4 regions of the Planococcus dechangensis genome follow, and region 2 is predicted to be linked to each of the others. Evidence: riboswitches for the same ligand, from Rfam matches in the RefSeq annotation. Region 2 holds a riboswitch; each other region holds the start of a gene.
What was found. Region 2 has a riboswitch for S-adenosylmethionine ahead of ACFO5U_RS14690 (LLM class flavin-dependent oxidoreductase). Riboswitches for the same ligand answer to the same signal wherever they lie in the genome.
Positions count from the first base shown of each region.

Region 1: another riboswitch for S-adenosylmethionine. It lies ahead of mtnK (S-methyl-5-thioribose kinase); the one in region 2 lies ahead of ACFO5U_RS14690 (LLM class flavin-dependent oxidoreductase).
Region 3: another riboswitch for S-adenosylmethionine. It lies ahead of metK (methionine adenosyltransferase); the one in region 2 lies ahead of ACFO5U_RS14690 (LLM class flavin-dependent oxidoreductase).
Region 4: another riboswitch for S-adenosylmethionine. It lies ahead of ACFO5U_RS12470 (transporter substrate-binding domain-containing protein); the one in region 2 lies ahead of ACFO5U_RS14690 (LLM class flavin-dependent oxidoreductase).

Region 1 is NZ_JBHSGL010000002.1:317,950-322,163, forward strand. Features, by position in the region: gene mtnA (S-methyl-5-thioribose-1-phosphate isomerase) at 1-441, opposite strand, end outside; gene mtnK (S-methyl-5-thioribose kinase) at 438-1,628, opposite strand; SAM riboswitch class I at 1,707-1,860, opposite strand; SAM riboswitch class I at 2,177-2,290, shown strand; gene ACFO5U_RS02135 (2,3-diketo-5-methylthiopentyl-1-phosphate enolase) at 2,361-3,584, shown strand; gene ACFO5U_RS02140 (2-hydroxy-3-keto-5-methylthiopentenyl-1-phosphate phosphatase) at 3,581-4,214, shown strand, end outside.
Region 2 is NZ_JBHSGL010000015.1:53,255-57,468, forward strand. Features, by position in the region: gene ACFO5U_RS14680 (glycoside hydrolase family 65 protein) at 1-760, shown strand, start outside; gene ACFO5U_RS14685 (ABC transporter ATP-binding protein) at 790-1,887, shown strand; SAM riboswitch class I at 2,056-2,163, shown strand; gene ACFO5U_RS14690 (LLM class flavin-dependent oxidoreductase) at 2,280-3,671, shown strand; gene ACFO5U_RS14695 (sodium:solute symporter family transporter) at 3,785-4,214, shown strand, end outside.
Region 3 is NZ_JBHSGL010000016.1:14,725-18,938, reverse strand. Features, by position in the region: gene ACFO5U_RS16455 (alpha/beta hydrolase) at 17-814, opposite strand; gene ACFO5U_RS16450 (gamma carbonic anhydrase) at 911-1,420, shown strand; gene metK (methionine adenosyltransferase) at 1,456-2,652, opposite strand; SAM riboswitch class I at 2,855-2,965, opposite strand; gene pckA (phosphoenolpyruvate carboxykinase (ATP)) at 3,204-4,214, shown strand, end outside.
Region 4 is NZ_JBHSGL010000005.1:1,883,538-1,887,751, reverse strand. Features, by position in the region: gene ACFO5U_RS12480 (Gfo/Idh/MocA family protein) at 1-840, shown strand, start outside; gene solA (N-methyl-L-tryptophan oxidase) at 865-2,004, opposite strand; SAM riboswitch class I at 2,342-2,448, shown strand; gene ACFO5U_RS12470 (transporter substrate-binding domain-containing protein) at 2,570-3,382, shown strand; gene ACFO5U_RS12465 (amino acid ABC transporter permease) at 3,404-4,123, shown strand; gene ACFO5U_RS12460 (amino acid ABC transporter ATP-binding protein) at 4,123-4,214, shown strand, end outside.

The sequences.
Region 1 (4,214 bases), on a different contig from region 2:
TGCGAGTAACTCGAGTGCATGTTCGCCGATACTGCGGCATGCCGCTTCGTCTTCATCGCGGATCAGCTGCGCCTCTTCGATCAGTTGCGCTTTTCCTTGCTCAACTGTTCTTGACTGATCGATGCGACTGACTAACCGTCCGATCGCCCATGCCAGATTGACCGCTGTCGGGCGGGAGGCGACAAGATAGGCTGCATCTTGTTTTACATAATGGCGGAATAAATCGATGTCTATCGTGTGGTGCCTCCTTGCCGCAAGTGCCAAGCCATAAGCGGCGGCAATGCCGATCGCCGGTGCTCCGCGCACTTTCAGCTGGAAAATCGCTTCGTGCACTTGTTCCAAAGTCTCGAGCGTTTCATAGTGGACCGTCTGCGGAAGCAGTCGCTGATCCAAAATGGCCAGTTGTTCATCTTTCCAGATGACCGATAATGGAATGGTCATTTGCTCAGCTCCTTAATCGCCGCTTCCAGCTCAGCAATGGACTGATAGCTCCGGCGCGTTTGAATCAAAGTTTCACCGGCTTTCAAGGTTTGCCGCTTGCGGTCGATTCGTGTCGCTTCATCTGCAATATCATCCAAGTCGCGGACATGCGCCAAGCCGATCGTCCGGCGGATCAATTCACATCCGGCAAAGCCAATCGCATCGTGGAAGATTTTTTCGATGGCGTATTCGCGGTAGCCGGCCGTCGTTTTATACGTTTCGATTCCGTCGCTTTCCCATAAGCTTGAAAACTGCTCTTCGAACACTTGCCACGTTTGGGTGATGTCTTGCACAATCAGTTCACGTTCTTCGCCGCTGCGGGTAATCGCCTGGACGATCAAATTGGCGAGAAACAAACCGATATCAAAGCCAATCGGCCCGTAGAAGGCGAACTCCGGATCGATGACCTTCGTATCGTGTTCGTCGACGAAAATGCTGCCGGTATGCAGATCGCCATGTAAAAGTGCTTCCGCTTCCGTCAAAAAGCTGCGCTTCAGTTTGGCCACTTCGAATTTCAGCGGCTGGTTGTCCCAAATTTCCTGTGCCGCTTCGCGCAGCGGCTCTTCGAAATCATTGGTGTCATGGTCGAAAAACGGGTCGGTGAAAATGAGGTCTTCCGTAATTTTGCACAGCTCCGGATTGGAGAACTCAGCCGCAAGCCGCTTTTTCTCAAACGGATGCAAACCGAAATCCGACGTGTAGAACAAGGTGTGCGCCAAATAACCGCCGATATGTTCCGCAAGCTTCGGGTAATGCTTGGCGTCGATCAACCCGTTGCGTAAAATCGTCAATTGCGATAAGTCTTCCATGACGGTGACAGCAAGCGCAGCATCCGTCGCATAAACTTCCGGCACACGGCCTTTCGCCAGTTTGCCGTGCAACTTCAAGGCATTCGCTTCAATGGTCGCGCGGTGAAGCGTCAGCGGCCAGCTTTCGCCGACGACTTTCGCATAAGGCAAGGCCTGTTTGATGATGAGCCCTTGCCCAGTGGCAGAATCGCTAATGCGGAATACATAATTTAAGTTGCCATCGCCGATTTCTTCGCATAACAGAGAAGCGGATGTCGCAAAGACTTCCAACTCCTGTGCCAGCGCAATTGCTTCTTGTTCAGTCAGTGCTTTATATGTAGACGGTGCTGTAATGGTCATATGGTTTGCCTCTTTTCTGTAGAATAATAAAAAGCCTCTTTCCCGAAAGAAAGAGGCGCAGAATAAGAGATCCCATGCCTCTTATCTCTCAGAAATGTACATTTCTGATGGAATTAGCACCGTGCCTTAAGGGGATCAAATCCCGGCGCCAAAGCGCCCCGTCTCACAACGGTATTACGGTCGGTTGCTGGGCGTCATCGGGCCATTCCCCTCTGCCTGCTCTTGATAAGAGTACTACTATGCAACATTATGAAGTTCTGAAACGAATGCTAGCATGATTCTGAATTCATTGTCAATAAAATATTTCGAAAAAATGAAAATCTTTCCGCTAAAGGCGAGTCCGCTACTCGGGTTGTCAATGTAACCAACCCACCACTTGGTCTTCCGTTGATATGCCGTACTGCTTGGATCGTCGATTAGTGGACGAACAAACTTCCCGAAATGACGTCAGGATATTTTTCAGATATTTTTGATATTGTCCGTTGACAGATGCTGCCTATCATGAAATAATCAGAATTACTTTGCAACACCCACAATTCCATATTCTATTCTTATTCAGAGCAGGTGGAGGGACAAGCCCTACGAAGCCCGGCAACCGGTCCAATGATGGACACGGTGCTAATTCTTGCAGCCAACGCAATTGATTGGCTGGGAAATAAGAAGGCGTTAATCATTAACCTCTTCTTGTTTATGAAGAGGTTTTTTTATGTCCACTAAGCAGGAGGGTTATTCATGAGCGGTGTTATCGCGACATATCAATTATTCGGCAAAGCCGGTTCATTCGAAAAAAAAGCAGAAGCCATTGCACTCGGTCTGACGGTCGGATCGTGGACCGATCTGCCATTGCTCGAGCAACAGCAATTGCAACAACATAAAGGGCGCGTCGTGTCGGTCGAAGAATTTTCGCACATCACCCACCCCGTACGTCCAGGCGTCATTCAAGCCCATTTGAAAATCCATTACCCGGCGGCCAATTTCTCAGCGGATCTGCCGGCTATTCTGACAACCGTCTTCGGTAAATTGTCGCTCGACGGCGAAATCAAATTGATCGACTTGGAATTTGAAGATTCCTTGCTCCGCCAGTTCCCGGGCCCACGCTTTGGCATCGACGGCATTCGTGAATTGCTCGGCGTCAGCGAGCGCCCGCTCGCCATGAGCATCTTCAAAGGCGTCATCGGCCGCGATCTCGATTATTTATCGGCACAGCTTCGCCAACAGGCACTCGGCGGCGTCGATTTGGTGAAAGACGATGAAATTTTATTCGACAATCCACTGACACCGTTTGACCAGCGCATCGCCGCAGCGCGTCATGTATTAGACGAAGTATACGCAGAAACCGGCCACCGCACGCTCTATGCCGTCAATTTATCCGGACGGACATCGAGCCTGCGAGATAAGGCGCGGCGGGCGCGTGAACTCGGTGCGGACGCTTTACTGTTTAATGTCCATGCCTACGGATTCGACGTCTTGCAGGAGCTGGCTGAAGATACGGAAGTAGCATTGCCGCTAATGGCGCATCCAGCGTTCAGCGGAGCGTATACTTCATCCGATTTTTACGGCGTTTCCACTGCGCTCGCACTCGGCAAATTGACACGCTTGGCCGGGGCCGACTTTAGCTTGTTTCCCTCCCCTTACGGCAGTGTGGCACTCGAGAAAGAAACAGCGTTGCAGCTCGGGCGTGAACTGGTCAGCGACGGCCCATTAAAGCGCAGCTTCCCGGTGCCATCCGCCGGCATCCACCCGGCACTTGTGCCGCTGCTGTTGGAAGATTACGGCATCGATAGCATCATCAATGCTGGAGGCGGCGTCCACGGCCATCCGGACGGTGCTGCTGCCGGCGGCAAAGCGTTCCGCCAAGCGATCGACGCCGCACTGCAAGGACAGGCTTTAACAGAAGCCGCCAAACAACAGGAAGAATTACAAAAAGCTTTAGTACTATGGGGTGAGACCGTATGAACAAGCCAGTAATATTTTGCGACTTCGATGGAACGGTGACTTCCCGCGATAATTTGATCGCCATTATGAAAGAGTTCGATCCGCCGGGTTGGGCGCCGATAAAAGATCAGATTTTAGATCAGCGAATTTCCATACGCGAAGGCGTCCAGCAAATGTTTTCCTTGCTGCCGTCTTCCACCAAGCAACAAATCATCAACTATGCGCTCGAACAAGCGGAAATCCGCGAAGGCTTCGCCGATTTCGTCGCCTATACGAAACGCCATGATATTCCGCTCTATATCGTTAGCGGCGGCATCGATTTTTTCATCTACCCATTGCTCGAGCCATACGGTCCATTCGCTGGCATTTATTGCAACGAAGCGGATTTCTCGGGCGATACAATTCACATTAATTTCCCGCACGGATGCGACGACCAATGCGACAGCCAAGGCTGCGGATGCTGCAAGCCGTCCGTCATGCGCCGTATCATGTCGGAGCCATCGACGAGCATCGTTATCGGTGACTCCATCACCGACCTGCAAGCCGCCAAGCAAGCGGATCTCGTCATCGCCAGGGATTTCCTCGTCGACAAATGCGAGGAGCTCGGCATTGCCTACGAAGCATTCGAAAGCTTCCACGACGTGACGGATA
Region 2 (4,214 bases):
GCAGGACGGCGACCATCTAAGACAGTTGACGAGCCGTCTCGAATTGACCGAAAACGAAGTGGAAGCATGGAAGAGTGCAGGCGAAAACATGTATTTGCCGTACGATGAAACTTTAGGGATCAATGCGCAAGACGACAGCTTTCTGCAAAAAGCGCGGTGGGACATGAAAAAAACGCCGCGTGAGAAGTTTCCGTTATTGCTTCATTACCATCCGTTGACTTTGTACCGCCATCAAGTGCTGAAGCAAGCCGATACGGTGTTGGCGCATTTCCTGCTTGAAGACGAGCAGGACGTGCAAACGATCAAGAATTCCTATGACTATTACGAAGAAATTACAACACATGATTCTTCCCTTTCGTCTTGTGTTCACAGCATCATGGCTTCCAAACTCGGCTATTCGGAAAAAGCGTATAGCTATTTCAATGAAACGGCGCTTTTGGATTTGGAAAACACCCATAAAAACACCAAAGACGGATTGCATATGGCGAATATGGGCGGCACATGGCTAGGCATCGTCTACGGATTTGCAGGGCTGCGCCTCAAGGAAAACGGCCTGTCGCTGTCTCCGGTGCTGCCGTCGGAATGGAATTCATTCAAATTCCATCTGCGCTATCAAGCTAGGGTGCTGAAAATCTACAAGACGCGTGAAGCGACGGTCTATACGCTCGTTGAAGGACCAGGCCTCGAGTTTATCCACAACGGCGAAGCGCTTTATGTAGAAAGCGGAAAAGAATTGATCGTGCCTGAAATAACAGTATAAAATCGAAAAACCATTGGGGAGGGTATCAAATGAGCAGTTTAACATTAAAGAACGTCAAAAAGGAATACGACAAAGGGGTCGTGTCGGTGCAAGATTTCAACTTGGAAATCCGTGACAAGGAATTTCTTGTGCTTGTCGGTCCTTCCGGCTGCGGAAAATCGACGACGCTGCGGATGATCGCAGGACTTGAAGACATTACAGAAGGCGACCTTTATATCGGTGACAAGCGGGTCAACGATGTGTCCCCGAAAGACCGCGGCATCGCTATGGTATTCCAGAACTATGCCCTTTATCCGCATATGAACGTCTATGATAATATGGCGTTCAGTTTGAAGCTGAGCAAGATGAAGAAAGCCGACATCAAGACACGCGTGGAAAATGCAGCGAACATCCTCGGCTTGCAAGACTATTTGAACCGTAAACCGAAAGCTTTATCGGGCGGCCAACGACAGCGTGTCGCTTTAGGCCGCGCGATTGTCCGCGATGCGGACGTCTTCTTGATGGATGAGCCATTGTCCAACTTGGATGCCAAACTGCGTGTCCAAATGCGCACGGAAATCCAGAAGCTCCACCGCCGATTGCAGACAACGACCGTCTATGTCACGCACGATCAGACAGAGGCAATGACGATGGCGACGCGTCTTGTCGTCATGAAAGACGGCTTTATCCAGCAAGTCGGCTCGCCGAAAGAAGTATACGACGAGCCGGACAATATTTTCGTCGGCGGCTTTATCGGCTCTCCTGCGATGAACTTCTTCAACGGCCGTCTTGAAGGCGACCGCTTCGTAATGGGCGAGATCGGCGTCCGCGTGCCGGACAACAAGCTGAAAATCCTGCGCGACCAGGATTATGACGGCAAGGAATTGGTACTTGGCGTCCGTCCGGAAGACATCCATGACGAGCCGATCTTTCTGGATCATTCCCCGGATACGAAAATCCGTGCGGACATCGAAGTGGCGGAATTGATGGGAGCGGAAATCATGCTTTATTCGTCCGTCGACAATCAGGATTTCGTCGCCCGCGTCGATGCCCGCTTCAGCGTCCAGGCCGGTGAGACGATCGACATGGCATTTGATATGAACAAAGTGCATTTCTTCGATAAAGATTCGGAACTGCGCATCAAGTAAAAATACATCGTCCGAAAAAGCTTCCTGCCATTTCTACACACCGGCAGGAAGCTTTTTTTGTGCTTTCTGCTGATAGATTTTTTGTTGAAATAAAAAAGAATTCAAAAAACTTTGGAGATTCGGTTGACTTCTCTATTTCCTAGTATTAAGATAGGGATTAATTTAATAATCTTATCCAGAGAAGCCGAGGGACTGGCCCTACGACGCTTCAGCAACCCCTGATTTAATCAGGAAGGTGCTACTTCCAGCAAGGAGAGATTCCTTGGGAGATAAGAGAGCGGACCTGATTTTCAAATAGCCCTCTTTTCTCGTTTAATGAGAAAAGAGGGCTATTTTTTATTTTCCAAAGAGGGCTGCGGAAATTGGCGATTCTAAAAAGGAGGAATTTAACGATGACGAAGAAACGGATTTATTTGAACGCTTTTGAGATGGTGTGTGCAGGCGGGCATCAATCGCCGGGATTGTGGCTTCATGAGGACGACCGGTCGCATACGTACAAAGACAGTGAATATTGGATCGAACTCGCGAAGTTATTGGAAAAAGGGAAGTTTGATGCGGTGTTCTTGGCCGACGTGCTCGGCACTTATGATGTCTACGGCGGAACACGCGACGCGGCATTGCGCAACGCGGTACAGACACCTGTCAATGATCCGCTGCTAGTCGTGCCGCTCATGTCGTCGGTGACGGAGCATTTGAGTTTCGGGGTCACGGCATCCGTCAGCCACGAACATCCGTACACATTCGCGCGGCGCATGTCGACTTTGGATCATCTGACAAAAGGGCGCATCGGCTGGAATGTCGTCACTTCCTATTTGAAAAGCGCCGCAGTCAATATCGGCTTGGATGATCAAATGAGCCACGATGAACGTTATGAGTTCGCAGCGGAATACTTGGACGTCTGCTATAAATTATGGGAAGGCAGCTGGGAAGATGGGGCGGTGGTGCGCGACAAGCGTTCACGAGTGTACACCGACCCGGCGAAAGTGCATGACATCCGCCACGAAGGCACATACTTTAAAGTGCCGGGTGCCCATTTATCCGAACCGTCGCCGCAGCGCACACCGGTATTGTTCCAGGCAGGCGCTTCGCCGCGTGGCCGCGAATTCGCTTCTAAGCATGCCGAATCCGTGTTCACGGCCGGCCCGACGATTCCCGTCGTGAAAAAAGGAGTCGACGCACTCCGTGAAAGTATCCGTGCGAACGGCCGCAACCCGGAAGACGTATTGGTTTATACGACGTTCACCGCGATTGTCGGCAAGACCGAACAACAAGCGCAGGACAAATACGAAACCTTGAAAAGCCATGTCAGCTATGAAGGTGCACTGGCGCTCTTGAGCGGTTGGACCGGCATCGATTTTTCCGGATACGATCCCGAAGATACGCTCGAATACATCCAAAGCAACGCCATGCAGTCGGCGGTTGAAGTGTTCACGCGTGCAGATCCGGACAAAAAATGGACGATCGGCGAACTGGCGACATTCGTCGGCATCGGCGGAAGAGGGCCGGTCGCAGTCGGCACGCCGGAACAAGTGGCGGACGAAGTCGAGCGCTGGAGAGACGAAACCGGCGTCGATGGCTTTAACTTGGCTTATACGCTGGCACCGGGAAGCTTCGAAGACTTTGTCGAACTAGTCGTGCCGGTATTGCAAGAGCGCGGGCTTGTCCAAACGGAATACACACCAGGCACATACCGCGAGAAAGTGTATGGCACCGGGCAAGCGCATTTGAAAGAAGATCATCCGGGCAGAAGTTTCAAGCACTTGCACGAAACAGTCAAAAACTAGAGGAGGAATGAGGATGCTGACAGCTTATTGGATCGGCGTCGTTGTCTTCTGGATAGCGGGGCTGACTTTATGGAACAAACTATACCCGAAACCGAACAAAGGAGGCGAGCGCAATGCAGGGTGAAACTTCATGGCTCTTGCCGCTGATCATCATTATGCTCGTCGGCTATTTCGCTTTCACCACGTGGCTTGGCAAAAAAGGTGCTGCCCATAGCGGTTCGATGAAAGGTTTCGCGATTGCCAGAGGCAAAGTGAGCCCCGCGATTGTCGGCATCAGCTTCGGCGCATCTTACGCCAGTGCCAATCTATTCCTCGGTGTGCCGGGCTGGGCGTATACATATGGCTTGTCGACATTGTGGTACACGATCGGCTGCTTCGGGGTCACCTGGCTCGGGCTGTTGCTGTTCACCAAAACTTTTTGGCGCTACGGCCAGAAAAACGGCGGCAGTTTGACGATGCCCCAATGGCTCGGCAACCGCTACAACAGCAAGGTGTTGCAAGTGCTCGTGGCCTTATTGGTGTTATTCAATGTTTACTACATCG
Region 3 (4,214 bases), on a different contig from region 2:
ACTTTCAAGCTTCAAGTTATTCCCTGTTTTTCTCTATTAGTAAATCAGTTACCGATCGGGCAAATTGCAAACTTTGTTGAAAGACCGCTTCTTGCTCCGGCTCCTGGAACAAATCGTGGTAACAAAAATCCCATTCCTTAAAATGGAATTCCGACAACTTTTGCTGATGCAACCAACTTCTGCTGGCGGACGATTTAGTGATCAAATCCCGCTTGCCGATATGGAGCATCAACGGAATGTCCGGTATACGCGTTTGTGCAGCTAGCTCCATATAACTTTGCAATTGTTTCCACCAAGCAGGCGTGCTGACTGAATTTATCGCTGTGCTCGCTTGGTGCCCGTCCTGGAATTTACGGCGCGTCAAATAGCTGAGCTCAAGGCCATGGTCGACTGTGCGTTTTCTTGTCAGCTTGCTGATTCCAGAAAATGCGAGTGATTGCTTTATTGGCATTTTCTTCAATTCGAACCACGGAGATGTCAAAATAGCCGCAGACACCGGATGGCGATTAGCGACTAGTGCCTGAATGGCTATGGCTGCCCCTAATCCGTGGCCAACCAACACAATCGGCAAGGAACTTTCAGCCGCTAAGCGCAGCAATTCGGCAGCCATTTTATCATATTCAAAAAAGTGCTCCCTATGCACTCCATCTTGCGCAGCATGTATACCATGACCCGGCAAATCTCCCATATAGACATCAAAACCACTCGTTCGCCATTTCTCGATTTGCCACGCATAGCGCCGGTGCTCTTCGTACGCACTATGGATCAATACCGCTACACCTCTTGCTTCCCCTTCCGCTTGCCATTTCCACATACCAGCGCCCCCTTAAGGCTTGTTCAATTGACCTTTTCGTTTGTTTTGATAGGATTAGAACTAATTACATCTTATCAATGATAAAGGAGCTTTGCCATGATTTATCCATATAAAGACAAATCACCAAAAATTGACAAAACGGTATTTATCGCGGATTATGCCACTGTGACAGGGGATGTGACGATCGGTGAGAACTCTTCTGTTTGGTTCAATACAGTCATCCGCGGCGATGTCGCACCGACCATCATCGGGAAAAACACCAATATCCAAGACTTGTCGATGCTTCATCAAAGCCCAAACAATCCACTCGTTTTGGAAGATGACGTAACAATCGGCCATCAAGTGACGCTCCACAGCTGCACAGTCAAAAAAGGCGCTCTCGTCGGCATGGGGTCGGTCATTTTGGACGGTGCAGAAATCGGGGAAGGCGCATTTATCGGAGCTGGCAGCCTTGTCGCACAAGGCAAAAAGATACCGCCCGGTACACTCGCGTTTGGCCGGCCCGCCAAAGTGGTCCGGGAACTGAATGAGACGGACAAAAAGGACATGGAACGCATTGTCCGGGAGTACGCGGAAAAAGCCGCCTATTACAAATCGCTACAATAGAAAAAAGCAGGCGGATATTTTCCGCCTGCTTTTTCTTATGCGTTTGCCTGTTGTTTCAAAGCTTCCACTTTGTCAGTGCGTTCCCACGGAAGGTCAACATCGGTACGGCCGAAGTGGCCATAAGCCGCTGTCTGCTTGTAGATCGGGCGGCGCAGGTCAAGCATTTTGATGATTCCTGCCGGGCGCAAATCAAAGTTCGCACGTACAAGTTCAATCAATTTTTCCTCGCTCACTGTACCTGTCCCGAATGTGTCGACAGCAATCGATACAGGGTGTGCAACACCGATCGCGTATGCGAGCTGAACTTCGCACTTATCTGCGAGGCCTGCAGCGACAATGTTTTTTGCAACATAACGTGCAGCATATGCACCGGAACGGTCAACTTTCGTTGCGTCTTTCCCGGAGAATGCACCGCCGCCGTGTCTTGCATAGCCGCCGTAAGTATCCACAATGATTTTGCGGCCAGTAAGACCCGCATCCCCTTGTGGCCCGCCGATAACAAAGCGGCCTGTCGGGTTGATAAAGTATTTCGTCTCGGCATCCAAAAGCTCTGCCGGTACGACTTCATTGATGACGTATTCTTTCAAATTGCGCTGGATTTGCTCTAGGCTGACTTCAGGATGGTGCTGAGTGGAGATGACGATCGTATCCACACGCAGCGGTTTGTTGTTTTCATCGTATTCGATTGTAACTTGTGTTTTACCGTCCGGACGCAAGTATGGCAAAATTTCTTCCTTGCGCACTTCCGCCAAGCGGCGTGCGAGTTTATGCGCCAAGCTGATCGGCAACGGCATCAACTCTTCTGTTTCGTTTGAAGCATAGCCGAACATCAAGCCTTGATCGCCCGCACCGATTTCGTCCAATTCCTTGTCGGTCATCTGGCCTTCACGGGCTTCAAGCGCCACGTTGACGCCGGCAGCGATATCGGGTGACTGTTCATCGATCGCTGTCAAGACTGCGCTCGTCTCAGAGTCGAAACCGTATTTCGCACGCGTATAGCCGATTTCTTTCACGGTCTGGCGGACAACTTTCGGAATATCCACGTATGTGGAAGTAGTGATCTCACCCGCTACCAATACAAGTCCTGTTGTCACGGTCGTTTCGCACGCAACACGCGCATTTGGGTCTTCTGTTAGGATCGCATCCAAGATTGCGTCTGAAATTTGGTCGCAAATCTTATCGGGATGTCCTTCTGTTACTGATTCTGATGTGAATAATCGACGGTTTGTCAAAAAAAGCTCCTCCTTATATCCTGCGAGATTGCTCTCGAAATTGATACGGTACTCATTTTCCCATGTCAAGTCCGTTTCCATGAATGGAATTGAACTTCCAGCTTTTTCAGCCTGCACACGAGGATTAAGGGCATTCCATAAAAAAATCCCTTCGCTCATCTAATTCAATGAGGAAAGGAATAATCATCATAAGCACCTTTCACTCTTATCGTCCAAGGCTTTCACCTTGCTTCAGGTTGGGCACCATCGCTGCAAAAGCAGCAGGTTGCCGGGTTTCATTGGGCCTGCACCCTCCACCAGCTCGGAATAAGAGTATCCGTTCAATTTCCCATCTTACGGAATGCCGCAACTGCTGTCAACGATTTTAGAACAAACAATTGACAGACTTTTATATGTATCCATCTTTCTTCTATAAAAATATGCACAAATCACGAACATTGAAAGATTTATGGTTATTAGTATAGACTAATCATCTTAATGTGTTATACTAATGTTCGAATATACAACTACCCCATCTTTATGGGAATACACGAAAAGGCAGGTACCTATATATGACTTCAGTGAACTTTGCAAATGATTTGAAAGAGCTTTTGAGCGGCTCAAACATTAACATGCAGCTGTCCGTTCCACAATTGGTGGAAGCTGCAACATCCCGTGGAGAGGCTGTTTTGACACGCGAAGGCGCTGTAAAAGCTGAAACCGGAAAATACACCGGCCGTTCGCCTAAAGACAAGTATATGGTAGAAGAGGCGATTTCGAAAGACAAAATTGATTGGGGCAACGTCAACCGCCCGATCTCTTCTGAAATCTTTGAAAACCTATATGCTAAAGTCATTAATCATTTGAAGCAAAAAGATGCACTGTTTGTCTTCAAAGGCTTTGCTGGGGCAGACCCTGAGTCACGTCTTGCGATTCAAACAATCAATGAATACGCATGGCATAACCTTTTCGCACACCAATTGTTCATCCGCCCGACCGCTGAAGAATTGGCTGCACACGAACCTGAATTCACTGTTGTCTACGCTCCGAGTTTCCAAGCGGACCCGGCGGTTGATGGCACGGATTCTGAAACTTTTATTATCGTTTCGATGGAAAAGAAAATCATTTTGATCGGCGGCACTGAATACGCAGGCGAAATGAAGAAATCCATCTTCTCGATCATGAACTATATCCTTCCTGAACGCGGCATTTTGCCGATGCACTGTTCCGCAAACGTTGGACAAGACGGCGATGTCACATTATTCTTCGGCTTATCTGGTACAGGTAAAACAACTTTGTCAGCTGACGAAGATCGCAAGTTGATCGGTGACGATGAGCACGGCTGGTCCGATAACGGCGTTTTCAATATCGAAGGCGGCTGCTACGCCAAAACTATCAATTTGTCCCGTGAAAACGAACCGCAGATTTTCGATGCTATCCGCTTTGGTTCTGTACTCGAGAATGTAGTCGTTGATGAAGATACACGCATTCCGGATTACGACGACGGTTCATTGACTGAAAACACACGCGCCGCTTATCCGATTGAAGCGATCGATAATATCGTCACGCCGTCTGTAGCAGGC
Region 4 (4,214 bases), on a different contig from region 2:
TCGAATGAACACCACCATCTGTTCACTACGCAAGCGCTGTTGAGCGGCAAGCATGTGCTGTGCGAAAAGCCGATTTCGTTGACACTGGCGCATGCTGCGGAAATTGTGGCGGCCCAGAAACAATCCGGAAAAAAGCTGATGGTCGACCATAACCAGCGCTTTACACGTGCGCACCAAAAAGCCCGGGAAATCTTGTCCAGCGGGGAACTCGGAAAGATTTTGACGTTCCGCACCGCATTCGGCCATGCAGGACCTGAAACTTGGGGCATCAATAAGAGCAATTCCACTTGGTTTTTCAAAAAAGAGCGTTCTGGATTCGGCGTCGGCGGAGATCTAGGCATCCACAAAATCGACTTGCTGCATTATTTATTGGACGACGAGATTGTCCAAGTGAGCGCGTTTCAAGGGGCTTTGCACAAAGTCGATGAAAACGGCGAGCAGATTGAAGTGTGCGATAATCTTGTGTGCAGCTTGGTGACCGAAAAAGGGCGTCTCGGCAATGCGGCGTTTTCCTGGACCTATTACGGCGAAGAAGACAATAGCACCATCCTTTATTGCGAAAAGGGCATTATGAAAATTTACCATGACGACGACTATCAGCTGCAACTCATCATGCACTCCGGCGAGAAAGTGAATTATCAATTGGAAGCGATGCAAACAAATGATAACCAAACCCCGAGTGGCGTCATTGACGCGTTCATCGATTCGATTCGCTTGGATCAGGATCCGCTGGTGACGGGCGAAGATGCGTTGAAATCGCTGAAAGTCATCTTGGGCATTATGGAAGCGGCGGACACCCAACAAGTCATCACCATCGAAAAAGAGACTGTCCTTTATTAATGGGACGGTCTCTTTTCGATTGCATCACAATCCAAAACGCTTGAGTGAAAACGGGGTGATGTCGTATTGGCTCTTGCCGTCCAATGCCATTTGGCTCAGTACTTCGCCCATGACGCTGCCGAATTTGAAGCCGTGTCCTGTAAAGCCGCAGGCGAAAATGACGCGGTCGTTATCGGGGTGGTGGTCGATGATGAAATGATGGTCATCAGAGACGGTATACAAACAGGTTTTCCCTTGTTTGAGCGCTCCGCCGGCTCCGGGCATGTAAAGGTCGAGGAACTGTCTCAAGTCGCCTTCATCGCTGTCGTATAACCCGAAGTTCTGTGTGTGCTCATTCGGGTCGATCGGTTGTCCGCCGTCGGACCTGCCGATTTTCACGCCGGCTCCGTCTATGCTCGGGAAACCGTAAAACATCATGTCGTGGTCTTCCACAAAAAATCCCGGGAAATCCACCGCGTCATACATGGCAGGCGCATCGAACCACCCGACGGCTTTGCGTGTCGGCTGAATCGGCAGCTTCAGGTCCGGCAATAATTTCGCCGCCCATGCACCGGTCGTAACGATCACTTTTTTTGCATAAAAAACAGACTGCCCGGTGGAAATTTTCACGCCATGCACGTCATTCAGATCGATGTCTCGAACCGGGGTATTCGGGATGAATTCCACCCCGTTTCGAATGGCCAATTCTTTATACGCACGGATGGCATTTTCGCTGTAAAGCACGCCCGCTTGCGCTTCAAAACAGCCGATGAAATGATCCGGTACTGTAAAACCAGGCCATCTTTCTTGAATCTCCTGGCTGCTTAATACATCCAGCGGCAAGTCGTAGCTTCTCGCAGACGCGATCATTTCCAGCAGAAAGGGGGAGTCATTCGGGCCGAGTCCGATGACGCCGGTGTTGTCGAAAATCTTAAAACCGGTTTGCCTCTCCAAGTCTTCCCATAATTGCTGTGCACGTAACACTAACGCAACGTAATGTCTGCCTTCGCCGTAAGCATGGCGTATTAAGCGGGTATCCCCGTGATGGCTTGCTTGGCTATGAGGGGGATCGAACGCATCGATCAATAAGGTCTTGGCGTCTTGTTGTGCCAAAAAAGCGCCGGCAGCCATCCCCATCGTTCCGGCGCCGATAATGGCGACGTCAAAAATCGTTTTTTCGGTCATCTTCACTTCACTCCGTTCTGTATGAGAGTTGTATGAATGGGCTTGCATGAATAGGTTACGGCCTCTAAGTATTAGTCGATCGTATGGAATATTTTGAGACTTGTCAATTTTTTCTTTAGCTTAACTGAGAAGCAGAGTTTTTGAAAACTAGCCCCTTTACCGATAGATTTTATTTATTTTTAAGCAACTTAAGTGGAAAGCAAAACCTACGCGCAGCAACATCTTGCAAGAAATTAAAGGGCTTACATTTTTATGCAGTTCCACGATAAAGCGAAAAAATGTGTTTGACACAAAGGGCAATGTCAAATACTATCGGTAATATGTTAAATAATTAAATAACTTATCCAGAGAGACTGAGGGACAGGCCCTGTGAAGTCCAGCAACCATCATTTTTAATGAGAGGTGCTAATTCCTGCAGAATGGCGTCATTCTGAGAGATAAGAAATTGGTCCAAACCTCTTTCTATTTGAAAGAGGTTTTTTTGCATCAAAAAGGAGGCCAGCAACGCATCGGCTGAAATGGAAGGCACAATAAAATAAATCCACATAAAAAAGGAGCTAGGGACATGACAAGAAACCAATACATACTCTCATCATTAGTTTTATTAGGAAGCATCGGCGCACTCGGCGGCTGTTCATCAGAGGAAGCGGTAAGCGCCACGGGCGATCAAGTGATTTTGGTTGGTACGCAAAACGACTATCCGCCCTTTGCTTTTGCGGACGACAACAACCAATTGACAGGCTATGACGTCGACGTCGTGAAAGCGATCGACGAGCAATTGGACGGCTATACGTTCGAGTTTGTCGCCGTGCCGTGGGACAGCATGTTCCTGGCGCTCGAGTCGAATAAAATCCAGGCGATCGCCGACCAAGTAGCGAAAACACCGGAGCGCCAAGAAAAATACTTGTTCACGGACGAATCGTATTTTGCAGCGGAAACGGTCATTGCCGTAGCGAGTGGAAGAGAAGACATCCAAACGATTGAAGATTTGGAAGGCAAGGCAGTCGGGGCGTTGGCGGGCGATTCGTACACGTTGTTGTTGGAGGAATACAACGAGACGGCTGATGAGCCAATCAACTTGAAGTACAGCGAAAGCGGCAACCCTTCGGAGATTTTGCAGGATGTGCAAAATGGCCGCGTTGATGCGTATGTCAATGATCCGATCATGATGAATGAGGTATTGGAAAAAAATGATTTGGGCGTAGAAATTGTTGGGCAGTCGCTCGTCAACGACGACATGGGAATCGTCTTGAAAAACGGGGAAGATGGCGAAGAGTTGAAGGCTTTACTGGACCCGATCATTGAGCAATTGAAACAAGACGGCACTTTGTCTGAACTGTCGACCAAATGGACCGGCGGCGACTACATCCCCGAATAAGCCAGTGGAAGGACAGAGACCATGGAAAATTTACTAGATTTGAATTTCTTGATCGAAAGCTTTCCTGCCATTGTTTCGAGGCTGCCCATAACGATCGGCATCGCTGTCGGCTCATTGATTTTGAGTTTATTCATCGGAATGGCTGCTGCATTGATCAAAATATACAAAGTGCCAGTGCTGAATGTCATTTCATCCATTTACGTATCATTTATCCGCGGAACACCGCTTTTGGTGCAGATCTACCTCGTGTTTTACGGAATCCCGAAAATCATTTATTTTCTTCAAATAGAATACGGCTGGCTCATGTCGGCGGACGTCAACAGCATTCCCCCGGAAGTGTATGCGCTCGTGGCGTTTTCCATCAATTTGGGTGCTTATTTGTCGGAGACGATCCGTTCGGCGATCGAATCGGTGGACCGAGGGCAGTTTGAGGCAGCCAAAGCAATCGGCATGACCCCGACGCAGATGATGCTGAAAATCATTTTCCCGCAAGCCTTATCGGTGGCGATTCCGAACCTCGGCAATATGTTCATCAGCACAATCAAAGACACTTCGCTTGTGTTCATCATCGGTGTCATCGATATTATGGGGCAAGCGAAAATCCTCGGGTCCCGCGGCTTGGCGTTTTTTGAAGTGTATATTGCGGTATCGATCGTCTATTGGATTTTGTGCATCGCCGTCGAGCGATTGCTGGTGAAAATCGAGAAGCGGGCGCGCAGATATGAAAGAGGGATTGCCTGATGATCAAATTGGAAAATATTCATAAATATTACGATAGCCATCATGTGTTGAAAGGAATTAACCTCACTGTCGATAAAGGCGAAGTGGTGGC